DNA from 3 places in the Halomonas sp. IOP_14 genome. Region 2 is predicted to be linked to each of the others. Evidence: predicted binding sites of a transcription regulator. Region 2 holds the regulator's gene; each other region holds the start of a gene.
What was found. Region 2 encodes sigma-54, which starts transcription at its own class of promoters, with help from an activator protein. Its sites were predicted from a motif close to TGGCACNNNNNTTGCTNT; they were not measured.

Region 1: a site for sigma-54 is predicted at 6,684-6,701, ahead of speB (agmatinase). Genes of this name have one in related genera too.
Region 3: a site for sigma-54 is predicted at 8,119-8,136, ahead of K7H09_RS22865 (sugar phosphorylase). Genes of this name have one in related genera too.

What each region holds. Positions count from the first base shown of each region.
Region 1 covers NZ_JAINWD010000002.1:250,686-261,371, forward strand. Annotated here, with positions in the region: gene recQ (DNA helicase RecQ) at 1-732, opposite strand, end outside; gene K7H09_RS02760 (carbohydrate ABC transporter permease) at 795-1,637, opposite strand; gene K7H09_RS02765 (carbohydrate ABC transporter permease) at 1,634-2,518, opposite strand; gene K7H09_RS02770 (ABC transporter substrate-binding protein) at 2,582-3,862, opposite strand; gene K7H09_RS02775 (ABC transporter ATP-binding protein) at 3,892-5,022, opposite strand; gene K7H09_RS02780 (sigma-54 interaction domain-containing protein) at 5,137-6,555, opposite strand; gene speB (agmatinase) at 6,778-7,728, shown strand; gene K7H09_RS02790 (YjiH family protein) at 7,833-9,215, shown strand; gene K7H09_RS02795 (5-guanidino-2-oxopentanoate decarboxylase) at 9,226-10,686, shown strand, end outside.
Region 2 covers NZ_JAINWD010000004.1:81,892-92,577, reverse strand. Annotated here, with positions in the region: gene K7H09_RS04990 (HPr family phosphocarrier protein) at 5-274, opposite strand; gene rapZ (RNase adapter RapZ) at 320-1,252, opposite strand; gene K7H09_RS04980 (PTS sugar transporter subunit IIA) at 1,340-1,810, opposite strand; gene hpf (ribosome hibernation-promoting factor, HPF/YfiA family) at 1,815-2,123, opposite strand; gene K7H09_RS04970 (RNA polymerase factor sigma-54) at 2,221-3,636, opposite strand; gene lptB (LPS export ABC transporter ATP-binding protein) at 3,766-4,515, opposite strand; gene lptA (lipopolysaccharide transport periplasmic protein LptA) at 4,527-5,042, opposite strand; gene lptC (LPS export ABC transporter periplasmic protein LptC) at 5,054-5,623, opposite strand; gene K7H09_RS04950 (KdsC family phosphatase) at 5,624-6,166, opposite strand; gene K7H09_RS04945 (KpsF/GutQ family sugar-phosphate isomerase) at 6,219-7,205, opposite strand; gene K7H09_RS04940 (ATP-binding cassette domain-containing protein) at 7,532-8,344, shown strand; gene mlaE (lipid asymmetry maintenance ABC transporter permease subunit MlaE) at 8,412-9,212, shown strand; gene mlaD (outer membrane lipid asymmetry maintenance protein MlaD) at 9,229-9,693, shown strand; gene K7H09_RS04925 (MlaC/ttg2D family ABC transporter substrate-binding protein) at 9,784-10,425, shown strand; gene K7H09_RS04920 (STAS domain-containing protein) at 10,422-10,686, shown strand, end outside.
Region 3 covers NZ_JAINWD010000057.1:16,725-27,410, forward strand. Annotated here, with positions in the region: gene lon (endopeptidase La) at 1-962, opposite strand, end outside; gene K7H09_RS22825 (DUF945 family protein) at 1,112-2,368, opposite strand; gene K7H09_RS22830 (phosphatidylglycerophosphatase A family protein) at 2,534-3,007, opposite strand; gene thiL (thiamine-phosphate kinase) at 3,004-4,005, opposite strand; gene nusB (transcription antitermination factor NusB) at 4,042-4,536, opposite strand; gene ribH (6,7-dimethyl-8-ribityllumazine synthase) at 4,533-5,021, opposite strand; gene ribBA (bifunctional 3,4-dihydroxy-2-butanone-4-phosphate synthase/GTP cyclohydrolase II) at 5,040-6,206, opposite strand; gene ribD (bifunctional diaminohydroxyphosphoribosylaminopyrimidine deaminase/5-amino-6-(5-phosphoribosylamino)uracil reductase RibD) at 6,294-7,469, opposite strand; gene nrdR (transcriptional regulator NrdR) at 7,466-7,957, opposite strand; gene K7H09_RS22865 (sugar phosphorylase) at 8,169-9,935, shown strand; gene dsbG (thiol:disulfide interchange protein DsbG) at 10,155-10,686, shown strand, end outside.

The DNA of each region.
Region 1 (10,686 bases), on a different contig from region 2:
CCGGGAAAGGCAGTAGACGATACCCGCCTCGCCGTCGTGGTGCTCGCGAATAAAGCGCAGCAGCTGTTCCTTGGCGTTACCCTGATTTTCGGCGATATGGTAGCGAATGTTGGGCCGGTCAAAGCCGCTGTTGTAAAGTGCCGCCTCCTGGAGCTGCAGATGCTCCATGATATCGCCCCGGGTGGGCACATCGGCAGTGGCGGTGAGGGCGATGCGGGGCACCTGGGGAAAGCGCTGATGAAGCTGGGAGAGCTGGCGATACTCAGGACGAAAATCGTGGCCCCACTGGGAGACGCAGTGGGCTTCATCAATGGCGAACAGCGCAATCCGGGTCTGCTCCAGCAGCATCTGCATACGCGCAGTGGCCAGTCGCTCGGGCGCGACATATAACAGATCCAGCTCGCCCGACCGCAGGCGGTTCTCCACCTCGACCGCCTCGTGATAATCGAGGCTGGAGTTCAGGTAAGCCGCCCTGACCCCGTTCTGCTCAAGCGCCGCCACCTGATCCTGCATTAGCGCGATCAGCGGCGAGACCACAATCGCGGTGCCTTCGCGCAGCAGTGCCGGGATTTGATAGCACAGCGACTTGCCACCGCCGGTGGGCATCAGCACCAGCGCATCGCCCCCGGCAATCACATGCTCGATGATGGCCTGCTGTGGGCCGCGAAAGCTGTCGTAGCCAAATACTTCCTGCAGTACCTTGAGGGCTGCCGGGTGAGGGTCGCCGTGCATCAATGCTCTCCTTGTCTCGTGCTTGAGAGAGAATTGTCGCACGAAAACTCAAGGAATTTTGCCTAGCGAATCCCCGCACGCAGAAACGACTGAACGAACTGGCGCTGGAAAAGCAGGAAAGCCACTAACAGAGGGGCGATGCTAAGTAGCGTCGCGGCACTGACGGTGGCCCAGTTAACGCCGGTTTCGGGCGCGGAAAATACCCCTAAGCCTACCGTTAACGGGCGACTCTCTACCGAGTTGGTCACCACTAGCGGCCAGATAAAGTTGTTCCAGTGGTGGCTAATTGAGACCAGCCCGTAAGCAAGGTAGGTGGGCTTGGCGAGCGGTACGTACACCTTCCACAAAATTTCCAGCCAGTTGCAGCCTTCGATGCGTGCGGCGTCTTCCAACTCTCGGGGGATAGTTTTAAAGGTTTGGCGGAGCAGAAAAATACCCAAGGCGCTGGCCACGTAAGGTAAGCCAATCCCGGTGATGGTGTTGATCAGTCCCAGCTCACTGGCGATGCGGTAGTTCTCGACAATCAGCACTTCGGGGAACACAAAGAGCTGAATCAGCACCAGCATAAATAATATGTTCTTGCCGGGAATCGGAAAGCGCGCAAAGGCAAACGCTGCCAGGGTACAGACCACAAACTGACCGATCACCACCCCTGTCACCAGCGCAAAGGTGTTCAGGTAGTAGCGGGCAAAGGGCGCTTGAGACCAGGCGTTAGTGAAATTCTCCAGCGTTAGCGGGGCGAAGAGCTCAAAGTTCACCATAAACTCGCTGGGATGGAAGGCGGCCCAAAAGGCATACAGCAGCGGAAAAATCCAAATAATCGCCAGTAGCCACGCAGCCACTGTTTCCAGCGTTGGAATTGAGACGAAACGGGAGCGGGGCGCATAGGTAGTAGTCGACTTCATTGATAGTGCGTCCTGCGATCTAAAATCGTGAACTTAAGCGTGGCCACTACCGCGAGCACCAGCAGAATAACCACCGTAATGGTGGCTGCCGTGGTGCGGTCAAAGAACGAGAACGCATTCTCGTAGACGTAATAAAGCAGCAGGTTGGTGGCGTTGTTGGGCCCGCCCTTGGTCAAGATAAATAAGTGATCCACGACCCGCACCGAGTTAATCAGCGCATTGATCAGCACAAACAGCGTGGTGGGCATGAGTAGCGGAAAGGTGACACGCCAAAAGAAGCTCCAGCGGCTAGTGCCTTCTAAGTCAGCCGCCTCTTTCAACTCGGGTGGCATGCTCTGTAGCGCCGCCAGGTAGAAAATCATAAAAAAGCCGGCTTCTTTCCACACCGACATCACGATCACCGAGCTTAACGCAACGCTTGGATCGCCCAGCCAGTTCACCCCGGAAAAGCCCAACATGCCGAGCAGTTTATTGAATAGGCCAATCTGCGGCGCGTAGAAAAACATCCAGATATTGGCCGCGGCGATCATGGGTAGAATCGTCGGCGTAAAGTAAGCCATGCGCACAAAGCCTCGCCCGCGAAGCTTGCCATTGACGAACAGCGCCATACCCAAGGCCAGCGCGATAGACGTAGGAATCGTACCGACGGCGTAGATTAAGTTGTTACGGGCTACTTTCCAAAACGTCGGGTCATCGAACAACACCTGATAATTTTCAAGGCCTACGAATTCAGTGGGAGCACCGCGAAAGCCGGGTAAAAAAAGGCTGTTAATGACCGTTGTCACGGTTGGTAAATAAGCAAACGTCGTCAGCAGTACCGCAGCGGGCAGCAGCAGAAGCGCGCCATAGAGCTGCATTTTGCGGTGGTTAGTGAATGACATAGAGACGTACCGCACGTTGGAAAAGCCGGGGCATGCCCCGGCGAACAGTCAAATGGCTAACGATTAGCGGGCGTAGCGGCGCAACACGCTGTCGGCTTCCTGCTGCGCCTGGCTAAGCGCTTCTTGCGGCGTCATTTGACCGGTGAGTGCCGCCTGCACGGCGTTATCCAAGGCGCGGCGAATACGGCCACCCTGGTAGGTGGAAAGCTCCGCCGTGCCATGTTCAAGCTGGTCGCGGGCAACCGCGGCGGGTGGGAACTCTTTCACATAGCTTTGCAGCGCGTCGGTTTCGTAGGCGGCGGGGCTAACGCCCATATAGCCGGTTTCAATCGACCAGGCAGCGGCTCTCTCGGGAGCGGTCATCCAGCGAATAAAGGTCATCGCCGCGCGCTGCTCTTCTTCAGTGGCATCTTCAAAAATGTAGAAGTTGCCGCCGCCGGTAGGGCTGCCGCGCTGGGTTTTCATCGGCAGCATGGCGACGCCAAAATCAAAATTGGCTTCGCTGCGTACGGCGGTCAGGTTGCCCGTGGTGTGCCACATCATTGCCGTGGACTCTTCCAGGAAGTTCTGGCGCAGGGTGCCCCACTCAATGGTGCCGTCAGGCATGGCATTGTGCTCGGTGGCCAGCGATACCCAGTACTCCAGCGCTTCAACCGCTGCGGGATCGTCAAAGTAGACCTCGGTGCCATCTTCGCTCATTAACCGATGGCCGTTCTGAAAGGCGAAGGCTTGGAACATCCAGTAGGGGTAGCCAGTCGACGGCACCATCACGCCCCACTGCTCGCCGTTGGAGGCTTCGCGCACAGTCGCCGCCATCTCGGCCATCTCTTCCCAGTTTTCCGGGGGTGTTTCGGGGTCTAGGCCAGCGGCTTCAAAGGCGTCTTTGTTCCAGAACAGTACGATTGTGGAGCGCTGGAAGGGAATGCCGTAGGTTTTACCGTCCAGTTGGCCATTTTCCATCAGCCCTGGGTAGAAGCCATCGAGCCATTCGCGCTCTTCATCGGTTTCGATCAGGTCGTCAAAAGCGACGATGGCATTCTGCTCAATCAGCTCGTATAGATCGATGGAGAACATGACCGACAGCTGCGGTGTATCACCCGCTTCCATCGCCGACATGGCGCGCACGCGGGTGTCGTCGTAGTTACCGGCGTAGATCGCTTCCACATTGATATCGGGGTATTCGCTCTCAAACTCTTCCACCAGATTATCAACAACGTCGGTGAGTGCACCGCCCACCGCGACCGGGTAGTACATGGTCAGATCGACGCTATCCGCGTTTACCTGGGCGGCGCTTAACAAGCCCGCTGCCAGGGCGGTCATTGCAAAAGGGGTACGCAAACACATAAGAGACTCCGCAAGTGTCAATACTGCTGTCAGTGTTGGAAAGAGCCCACCGCCGGTGGACGAGGAACGCTTCGAGATGAGTTGGGAAATGGGGGCGGCGTCAGGTCATCCCGCCGCAGGCCTTCGGCATCGAAAAGGTGTGTATTCTGTGGAGTCCAATAGAGGCTGCATGGCTGGCCTGTCAGTGCCTGCTTGCCGCTAAGCCGCACGCGTAGGGTGTGCGATCCCACCGCGACATAAGCAATGGTGTCCGCTCCAAGATACTCTTCACTTAATACGTTAGCGGGTACGCCGGAAGCGGGTGCGATTCGCAGTTCGATATCTTCCGGGCGGATGCCCAAGTGTCCACCAGCGGCATCCAAGGGGGCTACGGGGGTACTTGGTTCGCCTTCGATAACGGCGCCATTCTCACCGGCCACTAGGGGCAGCAGGTTCATGGCGGGGCTGCCAATAAAACTGGCGGCAAAAGCGCTAGCGGGGCGGTTATAAAGCTCGTCCGGGGTGCCGTCCTGAACTATTTTGCCGTGCTGCATCAGAATCACACGATCGCCCATGCTCATGGCTTCCACCTGGTCGTGGGTGACGTAGATAACCGTCATATTCAGGCGGCTTTGTAATGCTTTGATTTCCCGGCGCATGTCGCTGCGCAGCCGGGCGTCCAGGTTGGATAGCGGTTCATCCATCAGGCAGATCGGGTGTTCGGAAATAACCGAGCGCGCCAAAGCAACCCGCTGGCGTTGACCGCCGGAAAGCTGGGCAGGTTTGCGGTTCAGATAATCGGTTAAATCAACCAGTTCGGCCACCTTGGCTAGCCGCTCGCGCTGCTCGGCTTTGGGTACCTTGCGGCTGCGCAGGCCAAACACGATATTGTCAGCCACACTCAAATGCGGAAACAGCGCGTAGGACTGAAACACCATGCTCAGCCCACGGTCGCCGGGCGGCAGGTGTGTGACGTCGCGCTCGCCGATATGTATACGTCCGTTGCTGGCCTCTTCCAGGCCCGCGATCATGCGTAGCGTGGTGGATTTACCGCAGCCTGAAGGGCCGAGCAGAATGACAAATTGCCCAGGCGTGACATCGAAGGAGATTTCATCGACGGCAGTGGTCGCGCCCCAACGTTTAGTGACGCGCTCCAGGCGAATACGCGATTGGTTTGACATAGCACACACATCACCGGCTGTTGGTTGTTATTGGTTCAGCTTGTGTTGAAGGTGTTGCCGTTTCATGACACTTACATGGATGGTTGATGACACCCGCTGTGTCAAGATAAAAATTCACTTGGTCACTTTAATGCCATAGCGCTGAAGCCTGCGCACCACACTGGATTGGCTGATGCCCAGCCGCTCGGCAATGGCATAGGTGCTGGGGAGTGTGTTGCACAGCTCTTCAAGCGTTTCACGCTCCAGCCGCGCTAGGTACTGCTTGAGGGTTTCCTGGGGCTCGAGTGCTACTGCCGACCTTGCTGGCGAGGCGCTCGGCAAGTTGGCCGGGAACTGTTCGGCGTGAGGGAGTGCGGCAGGCTCTTCGATTTGATCGGTGGGGCTGGAAAGCCAAGCTCTCTCTAGCCAGTTCTCCAGCTCGCGGACGTTACCCGGCCATTCGCTGCCCATCAGTGTCGACCAAACGCGGGTATCAAGAATTTTTTGCCGCCCGTAGCGCTGGTTGAGCCGGTTTAAACACGCTTCAACCAGGTCGGGGATATCCTCCCGGCGGTCACGAAGTGGCGGCAGGGTGACCGGGATCACATTGAGGCGGTAGTAAAGATCCAGACGAAAAAGTCCTGCTTCTACTTGCTTGCCCAAATCCTGGTTGGTCGCCACGACCAAGCGAAAATTGACTTTGCGTGATCGGGTGTCACCCAGTCGGGTCAAGCTACCGTCCTGAATCACCTTGAGCAGTTTGGTTTGCATTAGCAGCGGCAGCTCGCCTATTTCATCCAAAAACAGCGTACCGCCCTCGGCCTGCTCTAACAGCCCGGCTTTGCCCTGGCGGGCGGCACCGCTGAAAGCGCCGGGCTGGTAGCCAAACATCTCGGACTCAAACAGATTCTCTGGAATCGCCGCGCAGTTAACGTCGATAAAGGGGCCGTCACAGCGCTGGCTCCAGCGGTGTAGCTGCTTGGCAAAGGCGGTTTTACCCACACCTGATTCACCCAGCATCAGCACATTGGCATCCGAAGGGGCGACCCGCTTAAGCAGCAGCGCAATTTCACGCATCACGCTGCTACGCACCTGCAAATTGTCCAGGGCGTCATCCAACGCCTGCTCTTCCGCGTCTGGCGCTGCCTGACTGCGCTTTAAGTGTTCGCTAAAGCGTTTTTGCAGCAGCGCATATTCGTCCTGCAGTAACTGCAAGTCGGTTAAATCCCGCGAGCGGCTGATAATGCGCTCCAGCTTGCCGTCGACGAATACAGGATAGGCTTCGGCAATCACCCGGCGGCCTGTTCCGGTGACCTGCATAAGCTGTGCAGGCCGGCGGGTGCGCATCACTTCCATGGTGATGGAGGGTTTGAGCACCCCGGCCGCTTGCAGTTGCTGCACACTGCTGGAGAGCAGCTCTTCTCTGGATACCCCGTAAACCGCTTCTGCTCCTGGGCTAATATCCACTATTTGCCCATCGCCACTGACGATAAAGAAGTGGTCGTTTGCGGTCTCCACAATGGTTCGCAGCACACGCCTGTCTATTTCACTCATCGCAGCCAACTCCTCTGAGTGATTCATTTATGAATCTTTGATACAAAAATGAATTAAAAAAGCCTCTAGTTGATTCATTTTTGCATCGTTTGGTCGCTAATCCCACCACTTTATAGGCATCTACGACTTGGCATGGTCTGTGCAATGACTTTAGAAGAGTAGTGAAAAGAGCTAGGCCAATACCTACACCGTGCTCACCGCCAAAAATATAAGGAGATGTGTATGTCGGAGTTTAATCAGCCCTTGGGCGGAAACACCATGCCGCGCTTTGCAGGCCCTGCCACCATGATGCGCCTGCCCACCCAAGAGACAGCCGAGGGTTTGGATGCGGCATTTATTGGCATTCCCATGGATATCGGCACTTCAAACCGCCCCGGCACGCGGCTTGGACCACGCCAGATTCGCGATGAGTCGCGTATGCTGCGCCCTTACAATATGGCGACCCGCGCCGCGCCCTTTGAAAGCTTGCAAGTGGCCGATATCGGTGATGTGCCTATCAACACCTTTCATCTGCCGAAAAGCGTCGACATCATCACCGCCTTTTACGATGACGTGCTGAAACATAACTGCATTCCGCTGACCCTGGGCGGGGAGCACACCCTGACGTTGCCAATTCTTCGCGCCATGGCCAAAAAGCACGGCCCGGTGGGGTTGATTCATATCGATGCTCACGCCGATGTCAATGAGCACATGTTCGGTGAGCCAATTGCCCACGGTACGCCGTTTCGTCGTGCCCAGGAGGAGGGGTTGCTGGCCCATGGCAAGGTAGTGCAAATCGGCCTGCGCGGTACCGGCTATGCCGCTGAGGATTTTGATTGGTGCCGCGATCAGGGCTTTCGCGTCGTTCCCGCCGAAGAGTGCTGGTACCGCTCGCTAGCGCCGTTGATGCAGGAAGTGCGCGAGCAGATGGGCAATATCCCGGTGTACATCAGTTTCGACATCGACGGCCTGGATCCTTCTGTTGCCCCCGGTACCGGCACGGTGGAAATGGGCGGGCTGACCTCTAGCCAAGGATTGGAGCTGGTTCGCGGTGCCGCTGGGCTGAATATTGTCGGTGGCGACCTGGTGGAAGTATCCCCACCTTATGACCCCAGCGGCAACACCGCGCTGATGGGCGCCACGCTGCTGTATGAAATGCTCTGCGTACTGCCGGGCGTTAAACACAGCGAGTGACGCCGACCAAATAGCTAACAAAGAAATAGCGACTAAATAAAAAAGTACTGACCTAGTTACGCCGCCAGCCCACCTCCAATAATCACTTCCAATGGGTGAACCCTATGTCGTATAGCAACGTTAAATCGGAACAGCCGACTTCGTCGGCACCGATACCCCGCGCGCACTTACTGAAATTTATCATTCCATCGCTAATTGGGGTGCTGCTGTTTCTCGTCCCTTTTCAAGTCGGCGATACCATTAACATCGGCATGGGTCTAATGGCCGATAGCCTGCAAACTCTGCTGGGCTCGGCGCTGCCAGCTATTGCGGTAGTCGTACTCTGCCTGTCGGTGGTAGCGACGATTTACGCCAAGCTAGCTAACCCTGCCTGGGCCAAAAAAGGCATGCTACATGAAATGTTTCATGTCGGTTCAGTGTGGTTGGTGATGCGCGTTTTAGGCGCACTGTTTGCTGTGATGACCTATTTTCAGTTTGGGCCTGAGTTCGTCACTGCGTCCTTTACCGGTGGAGTGATGCTCAATGATCTGGCGCCGGTACTATTAACATTCTTCTTCTTTGCCGCACTCCTACTGCCATTTCTGGTCGAGTTTGGCTTTATGGAGTTCATCGGCAGTATGGTACGTAAGCCGTTTCGGGTGATTTTTAATTTGCCGGGACGCAGCGCTATCGACGCCACCGCCTCATGGATGGGATCGGGTACCGTCGGTGTGCTTATCACCACGCAGCAGTACGAGCAGGGCTATTATAATGGTCGTGAAGCTTCGGTGATTGCCACCAACTTTTCCGTGGTGTCGATCGCGTTTGCGCTATTGGTCACCAGCTTTGTCGATATTAATCACCTGTTTGTGCAGTTCTACTTTACGGTGGTGGTGTCCGGGTTGATCGCTGCGGTCATCGTGCCGCGCCTGCCGCCGCTGTCGCGCAAGTCCAATGACTACTACGAGCCAGTGGGCTGCCAACTGAACGAGGAGCGAACTGAGAAAGTGGGTCTGTTCCGTTACAGCTTGATTCAGGCCACCAATCGCGCCGCTGGAGCTCCCGGGCCCCGTGAGCTGGCACGTTTGGCGCTCCTCAACGTGATGGATATTTTCCTCGGCTTACTTCCTCTGGTGTTTGCCATTGGTACGGTAGCGCTGATTCTGGCGGAGTTTACCCCGCTATTTACCTGGCTTTCCTACCCCATGGTGCCGGTGCTTGAGCTGCTGCGGATTCCTGAAGCAGAGGCGGCGGCGCCTGCCACTCTGGTGGGCTTTGCCGATATGTTCCTGCCCGCGGTGCTGGCGACCAATATCGAAAGCGAACTCACCCGTTTTGTGATTGCCTGCCTGTCGCTCACCCAGTTGATCTACATGTCGGAAATCGGCGCGTTGCTGCTCAAGTCGAAAATCCCCATCAGACTCTGGGAGCTGGTCGCCATCTTCCTGCTGCGTACCGCCATTACGCTGCCGATCATTGCCTTTATGGCCCATACGTTTTTCTTCTAAGGGGCCTTCAATGAACGCTGATGCAACGAATACTGATGCAACGAGCAATCAAGCGGCGATGACCTGTGCCGAGTTATTGATCCGCCTGCTGCGCGATACTTACGGGGTACGTGCCCTGTTCGGCATCCCCGGTGTGCATACGGTGGAGCTTTATCGCGGGCTGGAAGGCAGCAATGTGAGACACGTTACGCCACGCCATGAGCAGGGCGCCGGGTTTATGGCCGACGGCTATGCCCGGGCAAGCGGCCAGCCGGGGGTGTGCCTGATTATCACCGGCCCGGGGATGACCAATATAGCGACCGCCATGGGCCAGGCCCTGGCGGACTCGATCCCTATGCTGGTGATCTCCAGCGTTAACCGTCGCGATACGCTGGGCATGGGCCAAGGGCGGCTGCATGAGCTGCCCAGCCAGCAGCAGATGATCAGCGGCGTAGCACGATTCAGCCACACGCTGTTGGACGCCAATACGCTACCCGAGGTGCTGGCCCGGGCCTTTGCCGTGTTCAAAGGCGCGCGCCCGGGCCCGGTGCATATCGAAATCCCCATCGATCTGTTCAATGCTCCAGTGAACGTGCCGGTGAGTTGGCAGGCGCCTAGGCTTTACCGCGCCGCGCCTGATCCAGAAGGGCTTGCCGAAGCCGCCCGCTTGTTACACGCGGCGAAGCAGCCTCTGGTGCTATTAGGCGGTGGCTGTGTGGGATCACCAGAGGCGGCCCGAGCGCTGGTAGAAAAGCTCGATGCTCCCACGGTAACGACCATTAACGCCAAAGGGCTGCTAGGCCGCGACCATCCGCTGGATTTGGGGGCTAATGCAGCCCTGCCCGAAGTGCGTGAATTGGCGGCCAATGCCGATGTGATTCTGGCCATAGGCACCGAGCTAGGTGAGACCGATTATGATGTGGTGTTTGATGGCGGCTTTCACCTCGACGGCACGCTGATTCGTATCGATCTCGATCCAGAGCAACTGGTGCGCAACCAGCGCACCACGCTTGGACTGGTGGGCGATGCTGGGCGTAGCCTTGGACTTCTGCTTAATCACTTCCCCGAGCCACTAAACCACCACGGCGCGGAGCGAACCGCTGCCGTATTGAGCGCGCTGAACCTTCACAACGACTCGGCCTTTAGCGACTTTGTGCCTCTGTATGCAACGCTTGCCGAGCATCTACCCGAGGCCATTTTGGTAGGCGATTCCACCGCGCCGGTGTATGCCGGTAACCACCTGGTCAGCCAGCCGGCGCCCAGGCGCTACTTCAATGCCTCAACGGGCTACGGCACATTGGGCTATGGGCTGCCGGCGGCGCTGGGCGCACAGCTTGCGCGAGCGGATCTGCCGGTGGTGGCACTGGTGGGCGATGGCGGGGTGATGTTTACGCTCTCGGAAATCGCAACCGCCGTAGAAGAGCGCCTGCCCGTGGTGATTGTGCTGTGGCACAACGCCGGCTACGAAGAGATCCGTCGCTATATGGATGCC
Region 2 (10,686 bases):
CGGCTTACTGATCCTCCTCAAAGCGGGCGTCGAACAGCGCTTGAATCGCTTCAAGCGCCTGTTCGGCGTCATCGCCTTCGGCGGTGATTCTAAGCTCGGTGCCACAAGGTGCGGCAAGCATCAGCAGTGACATGATATTGGCGGCGTCGGCGGCCTGTTGCTGTTTGTAAACGCGTATTTTTGCCGTGAACTGTTGGCCGCATTTGACCAGTTTTGTCGCCGCGCGAGCGTGTAGCCCGCGTTGATTGGTAAGTGTAAGTATGCGTTCTGGCACCCTGGTTCCTTTTCGCCGAGTGGTGTCATTAATGGATAGACGCGCTTAAGAGGTCTCTGGCCGCTCGTTAGGTGTGGAAGCGCTGACGAGGGGAGCGGCCAACTGTTCGCTTATGGTGTAGTGCAGACCCAGTTCGCGGTGGCGAAGTTGAACTTCGCCCATGCTAGGAGTCAATTTTTCCGCTAACTTCTCGGCCATATAGACCGAGCGGTGCTGGCCACCAGTACAGCCAATCGCGATAGTCATGTAGCTACGTTGGCTATTCTGGTAAGCGGGTAGCCAACGCTCTAGCCAGGCCAAGATGTCGTCGCTCATGGCATCAACAATCGGATAGCTGTTCAAAAAAGCCACGATTTCCGCGTCGCGGCCAGTGAACTGGCGCAGCGTTGGATCCCAGTACGGATTTGGCAGGCAGCGCACATCGAAGACCAGGTCGGCGTCTAACGGTACGCCGCGTTTATACCCAAACGATTCCAGCGTTAGCGTCAGCTTGTCGCGCCGCTGATGGGCTACTTGGTCGGTAATGCGACGGCGTAAATCGTGCACCGATAATCGTGATGTATCGATCAATAGATCGGCCAGATCGCGAATATCCTCTAGCGTCGTCTCTTCTTTATTGATCGCCTCTTCCAGCGTCATTTCGCTATCGCGGGTCAGCGGATGACGGCGACGCGTTGCTGAGTAACGCTCAAGCAGTATGCGCGCATCGGTGGTCAGGTAAATAACTTGAAAGTCGATTTTACGCTGGCGCAACTCGTCTAATAAAGAGGGCAGGCGCTCCAGAGCTCCCGGCAAATTGCGGGCATCAATACTCACCGCTAAATGTGCTCGGTCGCCCTGGTCACGCAGTTCATCCACCAACGACCCCAGCAACATAGCTGGGAGGTTATCAATCGCGTAGTAGCCAAGATCTTCCAGCGCTTGCAAGGCGATAGATTTACCTGACCCGGAGCGGCCGCTAATGATCACCAGTTGCATAGAGTCTCTCTTTGCTTTGATCAAGCTGCGTTGAGGGTGGTGAGCGGATAACCTGCTGTGATCTGCCCTGAACAGGGTTTCAGACCCTTAGGCCGCTGATTGCTCGCGAATTTTGGCGGTAATCAGCTCAAGCAGTTCGCGCTGGCTGGCTGCTTTACGCAGTTGCTGGCGCGTGTCCGCATCATTCATGATGGTCGCTACCTGACCCAGTAGTGAGAGATGCGTGTCATCTGCCTCTTCGGGTACCAACAGGACAAACACCAGATCTACCGGGTCGCCGTCGATAGCGTCAAAATCGATCGCTTCAGCCAGTTTCAAAAATCCAGCGATAGGGGCGTTGCAGTGGGGGCTACGCGCATGAGGAATAGCCACGCCGTTACCAATACCCGTACTACCTAAGCGCTCGCGGCCGATTAAACGGCTAAACACTTCTTGGCTGTCCAGGCTGGGGATATTTTGGGCGATAAAGGTGCTGTAAAACTCCAGCACCCTTTTTTTGCTGCCCCCGGGGACGTCGAACAGAACGCGTTCCGGGGGGAGTATGGTTTCCAACGTCATTGAATTAACGCACACCGGCGCCTTGGGCGCGAGCTTGTGCTTTTTCCTTGTGTTTAACGAGTTGACGGTCGATTTTGTCCGCTAGTGCGTCGATAGCGGCGTACATATCACTGTCTAGGGCTTCCGCATGTAAGTCAGCACCTGCGGCGTGCAGCGTACAGGCGGCCTGCTGGCGCTCTTTCTCCACTGATAAGGTGACTTGCACCGTAGTTATATTGTCGTAATGGCGCTCTACACGCTCAAGCTTCTCGTTGACATAGTCACGCAAGGCGTCAGTCAGTTCTACGTGATGACCAGTGATATTTACTTGCATTGACGTGCTCCTTATCCATCGGACTGTACTTCGATTGTAACCCTTTTTGCCGCGTTGCAAAGCCCTTGTCGAGAGTTTCCCTGAAACGTTAACGAAGTTAGCGCAAACGACGCCGTTCACTGGAAGAGGGAATGCCCATGGCTTCACGGTATTTCGCCACCGTACGACGCGCCACTTGAATCCCTCCTTCGCCTAATAGCGTCACTAAGCGGCTGTCTGAAAGCGGCTTGCCGGGCGGCTCCTCTTGAATCAGTTTCTTGAGTCGTGCACGGATGGCGGTGCTGGAGTGGCTGTCACCATCTTGACCGCTCACCTGGCTTGAGAAAAAGTATTTGAGTTCAAACACACCACGGGGTGTATGGATATATTTTTGCGTCGTTACCCGTGAAATAGTCGACTCGTGCATCTCCACGGCTTCGGCAATGTCGGCCAGTATCAGTGGTTTCATGGCTTCTTCGCCGTGCTCTAAAAAGCCAATCTGGCGGGTAATGATCTCGCGACCAACACGCAGCAGCGTATCGTTTCGGCTAGAGAGGCTCTTGATCAACCAGCGCGCTTCCTGCAAGTGCTCTTTGAGAAACTGGTTGTCATCGCTTTTATCCGCACGCTTAATCAAGCTGGCGTAGTCGGGCTGAATGCGCAGCCGTGGCAGGGCCTCGGGGTTGAGCTCTAAATGCCAGCCTTCATTATCGTGGCGGACGACTAGATCGGGGGTGACATAGCTGTCATCGGTGTCGCCGTAGGCGCTGCCTGGGCGTGGGTCTAGGCTGCGAATAAGCAGGATGACATCGGCCAGCTGTTCGTCGTCGAGCCCTAGACGGCGTTTCAGCAGACGCATATCGTCTTTGCCAAGCGCTTCGAGAAACTGCCGCACCAAGCGGCGGGCGGGAACCAGCAGTGGCGTATCATCGGGGAGAGCGGCGAGCTGCAGCATCAAGCATTCACGCAAGTCACGGGCAAATATGCCGGTCGGCTCAAACTGCTGGAGCTTGAGTAGAATGGTTTCCACTTCGCGCTGGCTTAGCCCGTCAATGCCCTGGGCACGAAGCCCTTCACGGATGTCGTTGAGCGGCTGGGTCAGGTAGCCGTTGGCGTCTAGCGCGTCGATTAAACTTTCCGCGACAAGCTGCTCGCGAGCGCTAAAATCGGTCATGGCGAGTTGCCACAGCAGGTGGCCATGAAGGCTCTGCCCGGCTGCCTGGCGCTCAAAGTCGGGGCCTTCGCTGCTGCTGCCCCCCTGGCTTCCCATATCTTGATAGGTATCTGACCAGTCGCTATCTACCGAGAGCTCAGTAGGGATGCTCTCTGACCACTCTTCTTCCTTAGGCTCGCTGACAGCCTGTTCACTAAATTCATCTTCCTGCTCCAGCATGGGATTGGCATCGAGGGCCTGCTGAATTTCTTGACGAAGATCCAGCGTAGAGAGTTGCAGCAGCGCAATGGCCTGCTGCAACTGGGGCGTCATGGTCAGCTGTGTGCCGATACGCAGTTGGAGAGAAGCTTTCATGACCATCTGAGAACCACTCGTTAATCAGAATGCTCCACCCTAGTGCGAGTGAGTGCTTGGCGCAAGTGCAATAAGCATGCCATTGGTCGTAAAGTTGTTTTAAAGCGCTATTTAGGGGCGATTAAGGCAAAAACATTACAGGCGAAAATCGGCGCCCAAATACACATCCCTTACTTTTTGGTTGGTGAGAATCGAGGCGGGCGAGCCACTGGCGATGATTTGCCCATCGCCGACGATATAGGCGATATCGCAAATGTCTAGTGTTTCACGCACGTTGTGATCGGTGATCAGCACGCCGATATGGCGCTGTTTCAGTGCACGAATGATGGTTTTAATCTCACCTACCGAGATGGGGTCAACGCCCGCAAAAGGCTCATCGAGCAGAATAAAAGCGGGCTCTGTGGCTAGCGAGCGGGCTATTTCTACACGCCTGCGCTCGCCGCCCGAAAGGCTCATGCCCAGGTTGTCGCGAATATGGGTGATATGGAAGTCTTCGAGTAGCGCTTCCAGGCGCTGTTCGCGGTCGCTGCGGTTAAGCTCTTTGCGGGTCTCGAGTATCGCCATAATATTCTCGGCAACCGAGAGTTTGCGGAAAATAGACGCCTCTTGAGGTAGATAGCCAATCCCCGCGGCTGCGCGCTCGTGCATGGGGGCGCGCGTTAAATCCACATCGTCGATACCCACCTTGCCAGCGTCGGATTTGACCAGCCCAACAATCATATAAAATGAGGTGGTTTTGCCCGCGCCGTTGGGGCCCAAAAGGCCAACGACACTGCCTTGGGATATCTCCAGATTGATGTCTTTGACCACTCGGCGGCGTTTGTAGCTTTTAGCCAGGTGGTGGGCATAAAGGGTTTTGATCGGCGCAGTGTCAGCAGTGGCCACAGCTAGGCTCCCTATTGTTCAGGCTGAAGGGTCATGCGTATGCGCTGGGGCTCGCTGCCATCAACGTCAGAGCGCGCTTGAATCACTTCTCGGTCAATAAAATACTCAAGGCGACCGCCACTAAAGGTGTCCTCTTGCTGGGTCAGTTCGGCTTGGTCGATCAGCTCTACGCGACGCTCGGCGACGTGATAAATAATTCGCCGCGCCCAGCCTTCCGTGGGGCCTTCTTGCCCTTCGCCTTGATGGCGCAAGTAGGCGCGTTCACCGGTAGCGGTGGCTGTCGAGAGTTCGCCCGCGTCGTTGCGTTCGATCTCTACCCGCTCGCCGCGCAGCTGCATTTCGCCTTGGCGAATGTCCACATCCCCAGTATAAACAGCTGTGCCTGCCCGCTGATCAAGATCTAAACGGTCGGCTTCCACTTCCACTGGGGCCTGGGAAGATGAGTTGGTTTGGGCTAACACTGATAAAGGTATCGCTAAACCGAACAGTGCAGTGTAGAGCAGGGCTGGGGAAATCATGGCTTTCATGGCGGTTCCTATTAGCGTTGTGTGGCCGGGGGGTGCGTGCCGCGCACATTATCCGTTAAGCGAACCTGGCTGGTGTTAAGCCAAACGTCCATACGTGAAGCGCTCATTTGCTGCGGCGGTTGCTGCATCAATACCGGTGTGTCACTCCAGGCATGCTGCTCGAGGCCATCATAGTGCAGTAGCTCGGTATCTAGCTGCCAGCCTTCATCTGGTGCAAACAGTCGAGCCGAACCTGACAGCAGCAGGGCTTGGGTAGCGGTGTTGAGCGTGCCTACAGCGGCGCTGGCCAGCCACTGACGGTTTTCGCTGTCATACAGTACTGCCTCGGGCTCTTCCGTCCAGGTTTCGCTGCGCTGCGGGGTATGGATAAGGCGCGGTGTTTTTAGCGACTGCATGACACTGCCGTTATCCCCGAATAGGGTAATCTCGGCATTTTCCAGCACGTGGCCAGGTTCCTGAGCCTGTGCTTCGGGATCGATGCTGGTGTCTTGAGGCCCGCGGGGGTCAAGCCATACCAGCAGAATCCCCAGCGCGATGACTAGCCCGGCTAACCAGAGGCGTACTTTAAAGCGTTTAAACATTTACGTGCGGCCGTGCAGATAGGTGTCGAGCACCGCGCCCCAGTGTCCTTGAGATTCAAGCAGCGTATCGCAGATCTCACGCACGGCACCGTGGCCACCCAGGCGTTCGGTAGTCCAGTCGGCGTGGGTATGCATATAGTCCGGCGCGTTTGGCACGGTAATGCCGACGCCGCAACGTTTGATAGCCGCTAGGTCGGGTAGGTCGTCGCCACAATAAGCCACCTGCTCTAGTTCAATATCGAGGCGCTGGCAGAGCCCGCGCAGTGTGGTCAGCTTGTCTTCACAGCCTTGGTGAACATGGTCAATGCCGAGTGCCGCCGCGCGTTGGCTAACCATGGGGGAGTCGCGCCCGGTAATCAACGCGACATGTACGCCCACGCGTTTGAGAAGCTTTAGCCCGTGGCCATCCTGGGTGTGGAATGCTTTGATTTCGATACCATCGGCCTGAAAGTAGAGGCGCCCATCGGTAAGGACGCCGTCAACATCCAGTGCTAGCAGGCGTACACGGCGGAGTTGGTCGAGTAGCGAGGCAGGTAGGGTCATAGAACCTCCATATCAATCAGTTCGTAAAGCAGGTCGTGTTGGCGCCGCTGGGTTAAATAACGCCGCTGGCGAGCAGGTCGTGCATATGTAGAGCCCCAATTGGGCGCTGTTGTTCATCAACCACCGCTAGCGCGGTAATACGGCTTTCTTCCATGATGCGTACCGCTTCGGCCGCCAGGATATCGGGGCCTATGCGCTTGCCCGGCCGGGTCATGACATCATCAACGCGCACGTCGCGCAGATTATGGAATTGATCCAGCGTGCGGCGTAGATCGCCATCGGTGTAGACCCCCGCTAATCGTCCTTCGCTATCCACTACGCAGGTAAAGCCAAGCCCTTGCCGGGTAATTTCGAGTAATGCGTCGCGCAGCGGGCTGCCCAATGCGACTTGGGGCAGGCGTGCTCCGTCGTGCATGAGGTCTCTAACGCGTAGCAGTAAGCGCTTGCCCAAACTGCCGCCGGGGTGGGAGAGGGCAAAATCTTCAGCGGTAAAGCCGCGTGCTTCCAGTAACGCAACCGCCAGTGCATCACCCAGGGCGAGGGCAGCGGTGGTGGAACTGGTGGGGGCTAGATCGAGCGGGCAAGCCTCACGCTCGACGCCACTGTTTAGGTGCGCATCAGCGTGCTTGGCAAGCGTGGAGTGGGGCCGCCCCGTCATGCTGACCAGCGGTGTGCCCAGGCGTTTAAGCAGTGGTAGCAGAGCAGTGACTTCGGCAGTTTCGCCCGAGTTAGAGAGCGCCAACACTACATCTGCGCGGGTAATCATGCCTAGATCGCCATGGCTGGCTTCGCCGGGGTGAACGAAAAAAGCCGGCGTGCCGGTACTGGCAAGTGTCGCCGCTAGCTTGCCAGCAATATGCCCCGACTTGCCCATACCGGTCACCACTACACGACCTTGGCAGGCGAGAATTAGCTCACAGGCGCGATCAAAGCTTTCGTCTAGCTTAGCCTGAAGGCCTCCAATCGCTGCCTGCTCGATTTGTAGCGTACGCAGTGCGCTTTCACGTAGTAGGCTGGAGGGGGCGATAGGCTGGCGCATAGCGTTTTCTCTTAACAAATGAAAATATAAAAGTAGTAACCGGTAAGAATAACATCTCGACACCTCTAATAGGCAGTAATTGAGGCGACTCCCTGGGGGGCATACCCGCATCACCAGGGCCGAGAGCAGGTTTAGGCGAGGGTAAGCAAGCCTTTGCAACTTTGATAACCCTGAACAATAGGAAAGCCCATTCGTGCAGTAATGCCTTGTAGCGTTATAGTACAATGTTCGATAATGTTTTAGAAACGCTGTTTTCTAATTGCGATAGCCGCAAGTAGGGTATGCTATACAGCTTTAGTCGCGCCTCGTTAAGAGTCAACTGATCCATGACAGATGCACCCTTTATAGAAATTGAAGAGCTTTACTTTTCGCGTGGTGATCACGAAATTTTCCGTGGTGTGAATATGACCATACCGCGGGGTAAAGTAACCGCGATCATGGGGCCAAGTGGTACCGGTAAAACCACGCTACTGAAGCTGATCGGCGGCCAGCTAACCCCGGAGAGTGGTCGAATACTCATTGATGGGCAGGATGTTCATAAACTGTCCCGGAAGGCGCTATTCACGCTACGCAAGCGGATGGGAATGCTGTTTCAGAGTGGTGCGCTGTTTTCTGATTTGGATGTGTTTGAAAACGTTGCCTTTCCGCTGCGGGTGCATACGGATTTACCCGATACTATGGTGCGTGACCTGGTGTTGCTCAAGCTACAGGCGGTCGGCCTGCGTGGAGCGCGACACTTAACGCCTGCGGAGCTGTCCGGAGGGATGGCGCGCCGGGTCGCATTGGCTCGTGCGGTGGCGCTGGATCCAGAACTGATTTTGTATGATGAGCCGTTTGTTGGTCAGGATCCCATCTCTATGGGCGTGTTGGTGCAGCTAATCAAGCGCCTTAATCAAGCGCTGCAGCTAACCTCGGTGGTGGTCTCCCATGATATCAAGGAGACCTTGAGCATTGCGGACTATCTCTATCTGATCGCCGATGGCCAGGTGGTAGCCCATGGCACACCGCAAACCCTGGACACAAATCAAGATCCCCGGGTTAGCCAGTTTATTCATGGCGAACCTGATGGGCCGGTACCATTTCACTACCCCGCTGAGGCGTTTTATCGCGATATTCTGGGCGGGGCTCCGGTTAAATAGAACCGCTAGAGTGGGTGACATAAGGCGCTTAAATGCACCAATGCAGGGTAAATAAAGGGCAGAGTTAATGCAGTCAAAGTTCTCTAATAGCGCCGCACGTGTTACACGGCTGGGGCGCCGAGGGTGCGACTTAATGGAAGCATTGGGTCGAGCGGGCGTGTTTCTATTCCAGTCGGTGGTCGGCGTGCCTTCCCGGGAAGGCTGGCGATTATGGTTGCACCAGATGCACTTTGTGGGCGTGCTTTCGTTAGCCATTGTATTGGTGTCGGGGCTGTTTATCGGCATGGTGCTGGCACTGCAGGGCTATACCATTTTGGTCGATTTCGGGGCTGAGCAGGCGCTGGGACAAATGGTGGCACTGTCGCTATTGAGGGAGTTAGCCCCAGTGGTGGCAGCACTACTGTTTGCTGGCCGGGCGGGATCTGCGCTCACCGCCGAGATCGGTTTAATGAAAGCGACAGAGCAGCTCACCAGCATGGAGATGATCGGTGTTGACCCACTGCGCCGCGTGGTGGCGCCACGCCTATGGGCAGGCTTTGTGTCACTGCCTATTTTAACGGTTGGGTTTAGTGTCGTGGGCATCTGGGGCGGCTACTTGGTGGGCGTGGAGTGGCTAGGCGTCTTCGAGGGCTCTTACTGGAGCAACATGCAGGCCAATGTAGCCTTTATCAGTGATATCGGTAACGGCATGATCAAAAGCGCCGTATTTGCTTTGGTGGTGACCTGGATCGCGGTATTTCAAGGTTATGATTTGGTGCCCACTTCTGAAGGCATTTCCCGCGCTACTACGCGCACGGTGGTGTATTCGTCGCTTGCAGTATTGGGGCTTGATTTTGTGTTGACCGCCATTATGTTTGGCGGCCTTTAATGGCTGGAGCAGTTTCATGAAACGCAGTAAAACCATGGAGTTCGGTGTGGGCCTGTTTATGGTGGCGGGCATTCTGGGGCTGGTGTTCCTCGGCCTACGTGTGAGTGGACTGACGCTCTCAGCGCCCACGCAGTCGTTTCAGTTAGAGGCCAACTTCGCCAATATTGGTAGTTTAAAACCCCGTGCCAGGGTCACCATGGCGGGTGTGACAGTGGGGCGGGTAGAAGCCATTGAGCTGGATACGCAGTGGTTCGATGCGCGGGTCGTTCTTAGCCTGGATAGCGAGCTTGAGGGTCAGCTCTCCAAAGACTCGATTGCCTCGATCCTGACTGCAGGCTTATTAGGTGAGCAGTACATTGGCCTTAGCGTGGGCGGCGACCCTGAAATGCTTGAGGATGGCGATACGATTCGTGACACCCAGTCGGCACTGGTGTTGGAAGAACTTATCCAGCAGTTTGTGTCCAATATGGCAACTAACTAGTGTTTCAAACGGCAGGCACTAATCCAGTGTAATAACGGGCCCAGTGCAATACCGGGTGGGGAGATGATGGTTATGAATGGAGTGAACTTGATGATGGGTCGTTGGTTATTGGTGGTAATGATGATGGCGGCGTTAATGGTGCCACTGCAGTCACAGGCGCAGTCTCAGACACCAGAAGCAATGATTCGCGATAACGTTGAGTCACTGATGTCGGAACTCGAAGGTCGCAAGGATTATTACGCCAATAATCTTAGCGAGCTTGAGGCGTTAGTGGATAGCAACCTCGAACAAGTGGCGGATTTCCGCTATATCGGGGCCAGCGTGATGGGGAACTACTTCCGCAACGCTTCCCCGGAGCAGCGCCGTCGTTTTGTCGATGTGTTTCGCCAAACGCTGATTGATACTTATACTCGTGGGCTAGTGACGTTTGATTATGATGAGCTGCGGGTGCTGAATGCCCAGCAGGCTCAGCGCTATGACGACCAGGCCAGCGTTGCCATGGAAGTGGTGGCCAATAACGGCAAGGTGTACCCCGTAAGCTATAGCCTGAGACTCTCCGACGGCGAGTGGCGGGTGGTTAACGTGATCGTTAACGGTATTAATCTAGGTCTGACGTTCCGCAATCAGTTTGACCAAGCCATGCGCGATAACAATCGTGATTATGACGCGGTTATTGACGGATGGTCACCTGAAGTGGGCGTTGAAGAGCTTGAGCAGGGAGGCGATGCGTGACAGTGCTGTTTTCACGCCCCAGTGTAACGGTTAGTGTAGAAAACACTACCTTGCTGGTGGAAGGTGATGTGGAGGTATCCTTGGCGGCCGATTTGGCCGCCTGTGGTGTTAAATGGCTCAAGCACACCGAGCTAACTTCGCTTAGCTTAGACTTTAGTCGCATTGAGAAGGCTAGCAGCGCTGCCATTAGCGTGCTGTTTGAATGGCTCCGAATTTGTCGGCAGCGCGGTATCCATATCCAAGCCATTCTTTTTTCAGCGC
Region 3 (10,686 bases), on a different contig from region 2:
TTGGAGATACCCAATTCACGCTGGATGACCTTGAGCTGCTCGCGCAGGAAGAACTCGCGCTGGCGATCCTGCATTTGCGCGTTTACCTGCTCGCTGATCTCGCCCTGTAGCAACGCAACATCGATCTCTTTTCGCAGCAGCGGCAGCACTTTCTGCATCCGCTCTTCTACCGAAAGTGTTGCCAGCACATCCTGAAGTTCGGGGCCTTTGGCGGAGGTAATAGCGGCGGCAAAATCGGTCAACGGCCCCGGCTGATGAGGACTAAAGCGGTTGAGGTAGTGCTTGAGTTCTTCACCGTACAGCGGGTTAATCGGCAGCAGCTCTTTAATGCCGTTGATGATCGCCATGGCGTAGGCGCGGGTCTCTTCGTTCTCCGCATCAACCGGCTCTTTAGGGTAGGTCACCTCGACGAGGTAAGGCGGCTCTTTGGAGAGCCAGCGGGTAATTTTAAAGCGCTGAAGCCCTTGAGCGATAAACTGAATCTGATCGTCTTCGCCCTTAAGTTTGTGCACTTTGACCGCAGTACCGATCTCCGGGAAACCTTCGTGATCCAGGGAGGTGACACCCTGCTCGCCCACAAAGGCAACACCCAATGTGTGGTGCGGCGTGTTACCCACACGGCGCATGGTCTCTTCCCAGCGCTCACGATTAATCACCAGCGGCTGTACCTGGGCGGGGAAGAACGGCCGGTTATGAATAGGCAGGAGGTAAATGCGTTCGGGCAGCATTTCGCTAGCGGGCACCAGAGAGTTTACCCGCTCGCCGTCTGAGCGGTACTCACTTCCTCCCTGCTTACTATCGGGCTCTTGAGAGCTTTTTTCAGTCTGTTCGTTAGAGTGGTTTGCACCACTGTCTTCACTACTCTCTTCACTACCGGGGGTGTCATCAGTAGTGGATGACTGCTCATCATCAAGTTGCCAATCAAGATGTTCAGCGTCGTGTTCGTAATCCTGATCGCTCATGCGTCCTCCAATGAACCGATACCGGCGGTGAGAACCGCCTAGTGTTGTCCATGGAATGCGGGCAGTGGGCCAAAACTTCAACCCTTCGCGAGTAGAACAGTCAGTTTAGCGGCGCTCCCTGCGACCGTAGGTAAACTTTTCTTTTAAAATTATTGAGGCCAAAGCTCGGGCATCGGGCGCCCATTGATACGCCAAACGCCACGCACCACATCAAACTGCAGCTCCCGAGTACCCAGGGGCAGGCCTAACCATAATGCGGCGACGGTAGGCGCATCGTGCCAGGTAAAGTCGCCATCAATACGCTCCAGCCATTTCGCCTGCTCTTTCTTTTTGTCGAGGTTAACCACACTCAGCTCATCCAACTGGCGGGCATCAAAAAACAGCGCGCCATCCGCATCCAGGCGAATACCCAACAGCGGACTGTCGATGGCGATGGTCATGACATCTAAACGTGGCGAGTCGCTAAGCACTTTGCGCAGATCCGGCTCCAACCGGGCCAGCAACCCTTCGGCCATAGGTAGACTAGCGTCTCCCCAGGCGGCTTCCTGGCGCAAACGGCGAATCAAGTGGCGAACCGCATCGGCATTCAAACGCGAAAGCTCCATCTCTATGCGGCCATTGAGCAGCGGCATATCAGGCGCTTGAGAAGGCACCATCACATCGCCCACTTCAAGCTCGCCTTTGATACGGAGTTCGCTCTCATCCAGCACCATATGGCTGTTTAGATCGAGAGGTGAAAACTGGATATCGTAGGAGGGGTAGCTGAGCGTCAGCGTTTCAATATGCAGGTGATCGCGTTGAGCAAAGTGGTAAGCATCATCAATATAAGTATAGCGGCTTTCGAGCACCGTGGGGCCTATCGCAAGCTGGGCCATACCGTCGGTCAGGGTAAGTTGATCAAATAACGCGCGTAGTCGCCAATCGCCAAACACGCCTTCCAAGCGCAGCCGACCACCGCGGACGGCTAAATCGCGGCCATTTTGTTGAATCACAAAGGGGGCAAGGGCAAGGCGCAATTCGCTATGACCGCTAAGGGTGTGATAGCGCCCCTGCCAACGCGGCACAGAGGGGGCGGTGACCTCACCCACGGCTTGCTGCAGAACGGTATCGAGACGTGGTAGTACGGTGCCTTCGACATCCGTGCTTAAAATACCGTGCCGCGCGCTATACGTGAGCTCAAGGCGCCAGGGTCGACCCAAAAGCGGTGACAGTATCACCCTGCCTTGGGAGCTTAACCACCCTTGATGACTCTCAGTACGATTGACGCGCCACTCGCCCCGCGCCTCCAGATCTTCGAGCGCTTGGCGTAGACTGCGCTCAAACAGCACACTGGAGAGTAGCTGCGCTGCCATCCACACTACGGCTATAATCGCCAGCGTGGGGACAATCAGACGTTCCTTGCGCATGCTACCTCCTTGAAGCCAACGCCTTGCAGCCAATGCACTCGAAAAAAGTTATCAACCGCTCCTGATCTCTATTTACCACTTACCACTTACCACTTACCACTTACCACTTACCACTTACCACTTACCACTTACCACTTACCACTTACCACTTACCACTTACCAAGTTTAGTGTAGCCAGAACCACAGGTGCATAGTACTCCAGGCGTAGGCCCCTGCCATCACGTCATCGATCATAATACCAAAGCCGCCCGCCACGCGGCGGTCAGCCCAGCGAATCGGCCAGGGCTTAAAGACATCGAAGATGCGAAATACCACAAATCCCCATAGCGCAGCCTCCCACGAAAAAGGCACCGCCGCCATGGTTAGCCAGTAACCCACAAACTCGTCCCACACGATACCCGAGTGATCGTGTACCCCTAAATCGTGGGACGTTTTATCACATAGCCAAACGCCGACAATAAAGGCAACAAAACAAATACTCAGGTACCACCCCAGGGGCAGTTCCGCCATCATCCAGTAGAACGGAATGGCCGCTAGCGTGCCAAAGGTACCCGGCGCCCAAGGGACAGCACCGCTACCCAAGCCGAAGGCAAAAAAATGTGTTGGGCGACGCCAGACACTTTTCGGTGCATGATTCATGGCGCTTCCCCACTAAAATGCTGCCAGCCGGCATAGCCGCTGACATAACGACTCAGTTCACTCTGGCCAGAGGCAGTAACGCCTAACGCTTCACTGCAGTGGCCGATGACGGTCAGCGAGAGACCCAATGGCGCTAAACGTTGTTGCGCCTCTGCGACGTCGTCAGCGCCGAGGGTAACAAGCAGTTCGTAATCATCCCCGCCGGAAAGTGCCGCTTTTAGTGCAGCTTCCCGACCTAGGGAGCTTTCCAGTTCGTCCGCCAGTGGTAAGGCGTCTAGCGCGATGACGGCTCCGACCTGCGAAGCGTCGCGAATATGCGCCAAGTCGGCCAGTAGCCCATCGGAGATATCCAGTGCAGCGGTGGCTAAGTCGCGCAACGCCAGGCCCGCCGCTAAGCGCGGTTGTGGCAATAGGTAGCGACTTAACAATGGATGCGCCAGATCGCGCTCGCCCTGCTGCCAAAGCGCCAGCCCGCCTGCCCCACCACCTAGTGCACCGGTGACAGCGATCAGATCTCCCACCTGGGCACCGCTACGGGTCAAGGCTTCGCCCACCGGGAGTTCACCCATCACAGTAACGCCTATGGAAAGCGCACCGGAAGTGACATCGCCCCCCACCAGCGTGGTGGCGTGCTGCTGACAAAGCGTATGAAAGCCTCGCGCATAGTCTGTAAGCCAAGCATGGGTGGCTTCATCATTGGTAAACTGGCGCTGATCAAGGGTTAACGCCATCAAACACCAACGCGAAGTCGCCCCCATGGCGGCCAGGTCGCTCAGCGCAACGGCCAAGGCACGGTGACCCACCGCAAATGCTGATGCTTCGCGGGGAAAGTGTACATCCACCACCGAGGTATCAACGCTCACGACCAACTGTTGGCCTGCTTGCGGCAACAGCAGCGTGGCGTCGTCTCCACATCCCAGTGTGACGCCATTTGACGCAGCCGACGCCTCCTGCGACGACATAAAGTAGCGTCGAATCAAATCAAATTCGGCAAGCACAAAGGCCCCTTAAACGCATTGTCATACCGCTCGCGTTCAGAGACGACGAGCGCTGACCTCGGCACTGCGCAAGCGAATAGCCAGCTTGTCGAGAATGCCGTTCACGTATTTATGGCCATCGGTGGCGCCAAATGACTTAGCCAGCTCAACGCCTTCGTTAATGACGACACGATAAGGTACTTCCATGCGGCGGGAAAGCTCGTAAGCGCCCAACCGTAGGATGGCCAACTCTACCGCATCGAGATCTTCTAAGCGGCGGTCTAGCAGGGGAGAGATTTCACGATCCAGTTCCGCTTTGAACCGCACGGTATTATGGAGTAACTCGTGAAACAGCGCCTTGTCGGCGATCTCCATCACCTTGACCCAATTTTCGTGATCTTCCAGGTCATCGTCGGCGACCTGGCTACGAAACTCGGCTTCAATGGTGGTAATGGATTTACCCGTCATGTGCCATTGATAAAGCCCCTGCACCGTTAATTCCCGCGCCGCGTGGCGGCCCTGCTGAGCGGCAGAGGGTTTACGCTCGCTCATTGGGTATCTCCTGACGGTAGCGCACGGAGCAGAGAGACCATTTCCATCGCGGCCATGGCAGCTTCGGTGCCTTTGTTACCGGCCTTGGTGCCTGCACGCTCAATCGCTTGCTCAATGGTTTCAACGGTTAACACGCCGTTAGCCACCGGGGTATCAAACTCAAGCTGCAGGTGATTAATCGCCGTATTGCAGCCGCCCGCCACGTATTCAAAATGCGGTGTGCCACCGCGAATGACCGCGCCCAGGGCAATCACTGCGTCGGGTTTCATTACCTTCAACACGCGCTTCACCGCCAGCGGGAGTTCCCAGGCGCCCGGCACGTGAACAATGTGGATATGCTCGGCGTCGACACCGTGACGGGTCAAGCTGTCGACGGCGCCTTCCACCAGGCTATCGACCACGTGATGGTTAAAACGGCCGACCACGATGACATAGCGGCCATCGACATCAACAAACGTACCTTCAACTTGAGTGAGGGAGTGCATCAATTTATTCCTGCTGAATTAGTTCTGCTGAGAAGTTGGTTCATACGCCGTGTCATTAGGGCCCAGACGCTCTACGACTTCGAGGTCAAAGCCGGACAGCGCCGAAAACTTCCACGGTGAACTAAGTAATCGCATTTTACCCACGCCTAAATAGCGCAGAATCTGAGAACCGGTGCCGATGGTCAAGTAGTTACCGGCACCGTCGGAGTCGCTGGTACGCGGCTGGCGCACGCGATCCAAAAAGATATCCAGTTGGTCTTTCAAATCCTGGTGCGGGCGGCCGTCGTCAATCAACACAAACACGCCTGGCGCGGCACTGGCAATCTCTTCCAGCGCGCGATGGGCATCCCAGCGGCACTGTTCGTCTTTCATCAAGCCCATTACATCGCGCAGCGTATCAGTCAGATGCACGCGCACCGTGGTGGCCTGTTCCGGCGTGGGCTGACCGTTCACCAACGCCAAATGGTGAGCGCCCTGGATACGATCACGGAACACGTGCAGCTCAAGCTCGCCATGGGAGGTCATGACCGTTGACGCTTCCAGATGATCGATGGTCTGTTCGTTAACGATACGGTAGTGAATCAGATCCGCGATGGTACCGATCTTAATACCGTGCTCCTGGGCGAAGGCTTCAAGCTCGGGGCGGCGCGCCATGCTGCCATCATCATTCATAATCTCGCAGATTACACCGCTAGGGTCACAGCCCGCCAGTGCCGCCAAATCACACGAAGCTTCCGTATGCCCGGCACGGCGCAGCACGCCGCCCGGCTCGGCCATCAGCGGAAAGATATGGCCTGGCTGAACGATATCAGAGGGCTTTGCATTGGGTGCCACCGCGGCTTGCACGGTACGCGCACGATCTGCAGCTGAAATACCCGTCGTGACGCCTTCGGTTGCCTCAATGGAGAGAGTAAACTTGGTGCCAAAACCGGAACCGTTATCACGCACCATTAGCGGCAGATTAAGCTGCTCACAGCGGGCGCGAGTCATCGGCATGCAGATCAAGCCGCGGGCGAAACGGGCCATAAAGTTGATATGCTCGGCCTGCACTTTTTCGGCGGCCATGATGATATCACCTTCATTTTCGCGATCCTCATCGTCCATGAGAATCACCATTTTGCCCTGGCGGATATCGTCCACCAGCTCGGCGATAGGGGCTAAGCCTCTAGAGGAGGGGTGCGCCATGGAATCTCCAATAAGTGTTGTCACGATAGCTTGTCAGGATAGGTTATCGAGAAAGAGTGTCGCGAGAGTGAGTCACGATTTTGCGCGTCAGGGTACCTTGCTCTCGCAAAATTCGCCAGATGCGCTAGTCGCTAGAGGGGATGCGATAATGCGCCAATCGCGCCCTACTGCTCGCATATCGTGAATGGTTAACCGCCGCTGATCGGCCATACGTGAGAGCCCTGGCAGCGCAAAAAGGGGCCGTGCTTCGCCGCCTAACAATGTGGGGGCAACAAACAGCTGTAGCTCATCGACCAACGCCGCATCGAGCATAGCGCCCGCCAATGTCGCTCCGGTTTCCACCAGCAGTTCATTAACCTGTTCATTTTCGGCTAACCACTGCAGCATTGCCACTAAATCGATACGGCCATCGCTACCGGAGGGTAACACCTGTACTTCAGCGCCCGCCTGAGTTAACCGTTCCCGCTTCTCTTCCAAGTGGTCTGATGTGGTGATCACTAGCGTACGCCCAGGCTCGCTTAAACAGGCTGCCGCCAGAGGTAGGCGCAAGTGGGTATCTAAAACCACCCGCAGGGGCTGGCGGCGAACCACTTCGTCTGCGTTGTTAAGCTGTAACTGCTCTGCTCGTAACGTCAGCCGAGAGTCGTCCATAATGAGCGACTCAACGCCGCTTAATATCGCGCTGGAGCGTGCCCGTAGCCGCTGCACCTGGGTGCGTGCTTCAGGCCCGGTGATCCACTGAGACTCCCCCGACCCCATGGCGGTACGACCATCTAGACTCATCGCCATTTTCAGGCGCACAAAGGGACGCTGCTGGGTCATGCGAGCAATAAAGCCGGGATTCAGAGCGCGCGCGTCACTCTCTAATAACCCCACCGCCACCTCAACACCCGCCTCTTCAAGCAGACGAATACCGCGGCCACTCACCTGCGGGTTCGGATCCACCATGGCAACCACTACCCGCGACACCTTCGCTTCCTGGAGCGCCACCGCGCAGGGGCCAGTGCGGCCGGTGTGGGAACAAGGCTCCAGGGTGACGTACGCGGTCGCGCCCAGGGCTTGCTCACCAGCATCATTCAACGCGTGAATTTCGGCGTGGGGTTCACCGGCACACAGGTGAAAGCCTTCACCGACAATCTGCTCGTCACGCACAATCACACAGCCGACTCGCGGGTTGGGATCCGTGGTGTATAAGCCTTTTTGCGCCAGTTGCAGCGCCCGCGCCATATAGCGGTGGTCGGCTTGGCTAAAGACAGCACTCATTTTGACGACTCGCTGCCATGGCCCAGTCGGGAAGAGGGCTCTTGGGACAGCCGGTCAATTTCAGCGCGAAATTCATCCAGATCCTGGAACTTGCGATATACCGAAGCAAAGCGGATATAGGCTACGTGATCGAGGGTTTTAAGCGCTTGCATGACCGACTCGCCAATATCACGGGCGTTGATTTCGCGATCGCCCCGGGCACGTAAGGTTTGGCGGATGCGCTCTACCGCCGCTTCAATGGCTTCTGCACTGACCGGACGCTTTTCCAGCGCACGCAACATACCTGCCCGCAGTTTGGCTTCATTAAAGCTCTCGCGGGAGCCGTCGGACTTCACCACCCGCGGCATTACCAATTCTGCGGTTTCGTAGGTGGTAAAGCGCTCTTGGCAGCTCGCACACTGGCGTCGACGGCGTACCTGATCACCATCCGCTACCAGGCGCGAATCAGTCACTCGAGTATCGTTTGCACCACAAAAAGGGCAATGCATGGCGGTCAACCTGTTGTCAGCTCGTGTCGGCGTACCGCACGAGTTAGCGTGTTATAACCTGTCAATGTGTGTGCTATTAATAGCGTTTTAGCAGTAGTAACTGCCACAAGCTAATGTATCTTAGCGTTTAAACGCGGTATCAACCTCGTATTGTAACGATTTGGCACACAAGCTGCAGCGTTTGTGGCAGATTGTTTATCAGGAGCTACCCATGCCCCCCTTTGAGCAGACCGTTAACGACTACCTCAGCCACCTTTATGGCCCCAGGGCGGGGGAAGTGCAGCGCCGTTTAAACCAGCGTCTAGCGCATTTTCAGTCGCTTGCCCCATTTCCATCCAGCTCCGGTAGAACCAGCACTAAAAACGCACCCTCTTGGAGCGAAAAAGATCAGTGGGTGATCAGCTACGGTGACTCGATTATTGAAGATGGTGTGCCGCCGTTGGCAGTGCTTAGCGATTTTCTTCAAGCGCGGTTGGGCGATCGCATCAGCGGTGTACATGTACTGCCCTTCTTTCCCTGGAGCAGCGACGACGGCTTTTCGGTGATCCACTACCGGGAAGTGAACCCCGATCTTGGTGATTGGTCGCACATCCGCGAACTCGCCAGCCATTACGACTTAATGGCCGACCTGGTGCTCAATCACGTCTCACGGGAGTCTCTCTGGTTTGTGGATTACCTGAGCGGCAGCCTGCCCGGCCGCGACTACTTTATCGAAGTCGATCCAGAGACCGATGTCTCCCAGGTGGTGCGCCCACGCAGCAGCCCGCTGCTGGTGCCCATTTCCACCCGGCGTGGCACCCGCTACCTGTGGGCGACGTTCTCCGAAGACCAGCTTGACCTGAACTTTGAAAATCCGGATGTGCTGCTGGAGTTCGTGGGTATTTTGCTGTTCTACCTGGAGCAAGGAACGCGGATTGTACGTTTGGATGCGGTGGCCTTTCTGTGGAAGCGGCTGGGTACTGCCTGCATTCACCTGCCGGAAACCCACACTGTGGTGCGGCTGCTACGAGCGATTGTGGATCACGTGGCCCCAGGTACCCTGTTAATCACCGAAACCAATGTGCCCCACCAGGAAAATATCAGTTATTTTGGCTTGGATCGGTTGCCAGCGGGGGGCCCCGACGAAGCCCATATGGTGTATCAGTTTGCCCTCCCCCCGCTGCTATTGCACACCCTCACCCGGGGCGAAGCGAGCACCTTACAAACCTGGCTTGCCAGCCTTCCGGTACTGCCCGACCAATGCACCTACCTCAACTTTACGGCCAGCCACGACGGCATTGGCGTGCGCCCCTTGGAAGGTTTATTGCCCGATCACGAGCGGGATGCGCTGCTGGAGCTGATGCACCGTTTCGGAGGCTTTGTCAGCATGCGTAGCAACCCCGATGGCAGCGATACGCCCTATGAGATCAATATCACCTGGTTTGAAGCCATGCGCGGCACCCGCCGCGGCCCCGACCCGTGGCAGGTAGCGCGTTTTCTATGCAGCCAAGCAATTATGCTGAGTTTGCAAGGTATCCCCGCGCTGTATATTCACACCCTAACTGGCACACTCAATGACGTGGAAGGCGTTGAGCGCAGTGGGCGGCTACGTTCGATCAACCGCCGGCGCTGGCAGCGTAGCGAGCTAGACCTGCTGTTAGATAGCCCTTCAACGCCCACCCACGATGTTTTTCACGCCTTAAACCGGCTATTAGACCAGCGCCGTCAAGAGCCCTGCTTTCACCCCAATGCCGCCCAGCGGGTGTTAGTCTCGGCACCGGAACTGCTGGCGGTAGAGCGCGGCCCACTGCACGATGGCCGCCGATTACTGGCGCTGTACAACGTCACCGATCTGCCGCTTCCCTTAGAAAACGTGGGCGAGGCAGTTACCCAGGCACTTGAAAAACACGCCTGGCAAGCGCTGGATCCTGGCAACCCATGGATTCCCGAAGGCACGCTACCGCCATACGCGGTACGCTGGCTGGTAGCTGATCGTTAATGCCATTTCGTTAATACCATTGAGAAATCTAAAGTTTCAAAAACCGTAAACTTCAAAAACCGTAAGTTGCGACATATTGCCCCAGTTATAAAGCGCATAATCCCTAAATAATGTTGTGCTGCGATAATCGCAACACGGCATTATTTTAGGGATTGCCAGCACTAAGGCGGCGGTTATTAAATCTCTAGCCTCTCACTCTTATTCAAACAAGGCGCTGCAATGCACTTAAAACGTCACGCTGGCATAAGTGGTTTTCTCCTGCTGGCAGGATTGGTCGGCACCTCTGCGAGCTATGCCGATGAGCTCCCCGCCCCTATTCAGGCACTTGCCGACCAAGGCTTGGAAATTCATGGTCAATTCGATGCCCCCGGAGGGTTGCGCGGCTACGGCGCCAGCGTGCAGGGCCAGGACATGGCGATTTACCTGACGCCGGATGGCGAGCACGCCGTGGTGGGTACGCTAATGGATAATGAGGGGAATGACCTTACCGAAGCGCAACTGGATGAGCATGTACGTGCACCGCTAGAGGCACAAACATGGCAGCTATTAAGCGAAAGCCACTGGGTACAGGACGGCAATGTGGATGCCCCCCGGGTGATTTACACCTTCACGGATGCCAACTGCCCCTACTGCCGTCAAATGTGGCAAGACGTTCGCCCCTGGGTGGAAGCAGGTGAGGTGCAGCTACGCCATATCATGGTAGGTATCTTAGCACCCGACAGCCCTGGAAAAGCAGCCGCTATTCTCGGCG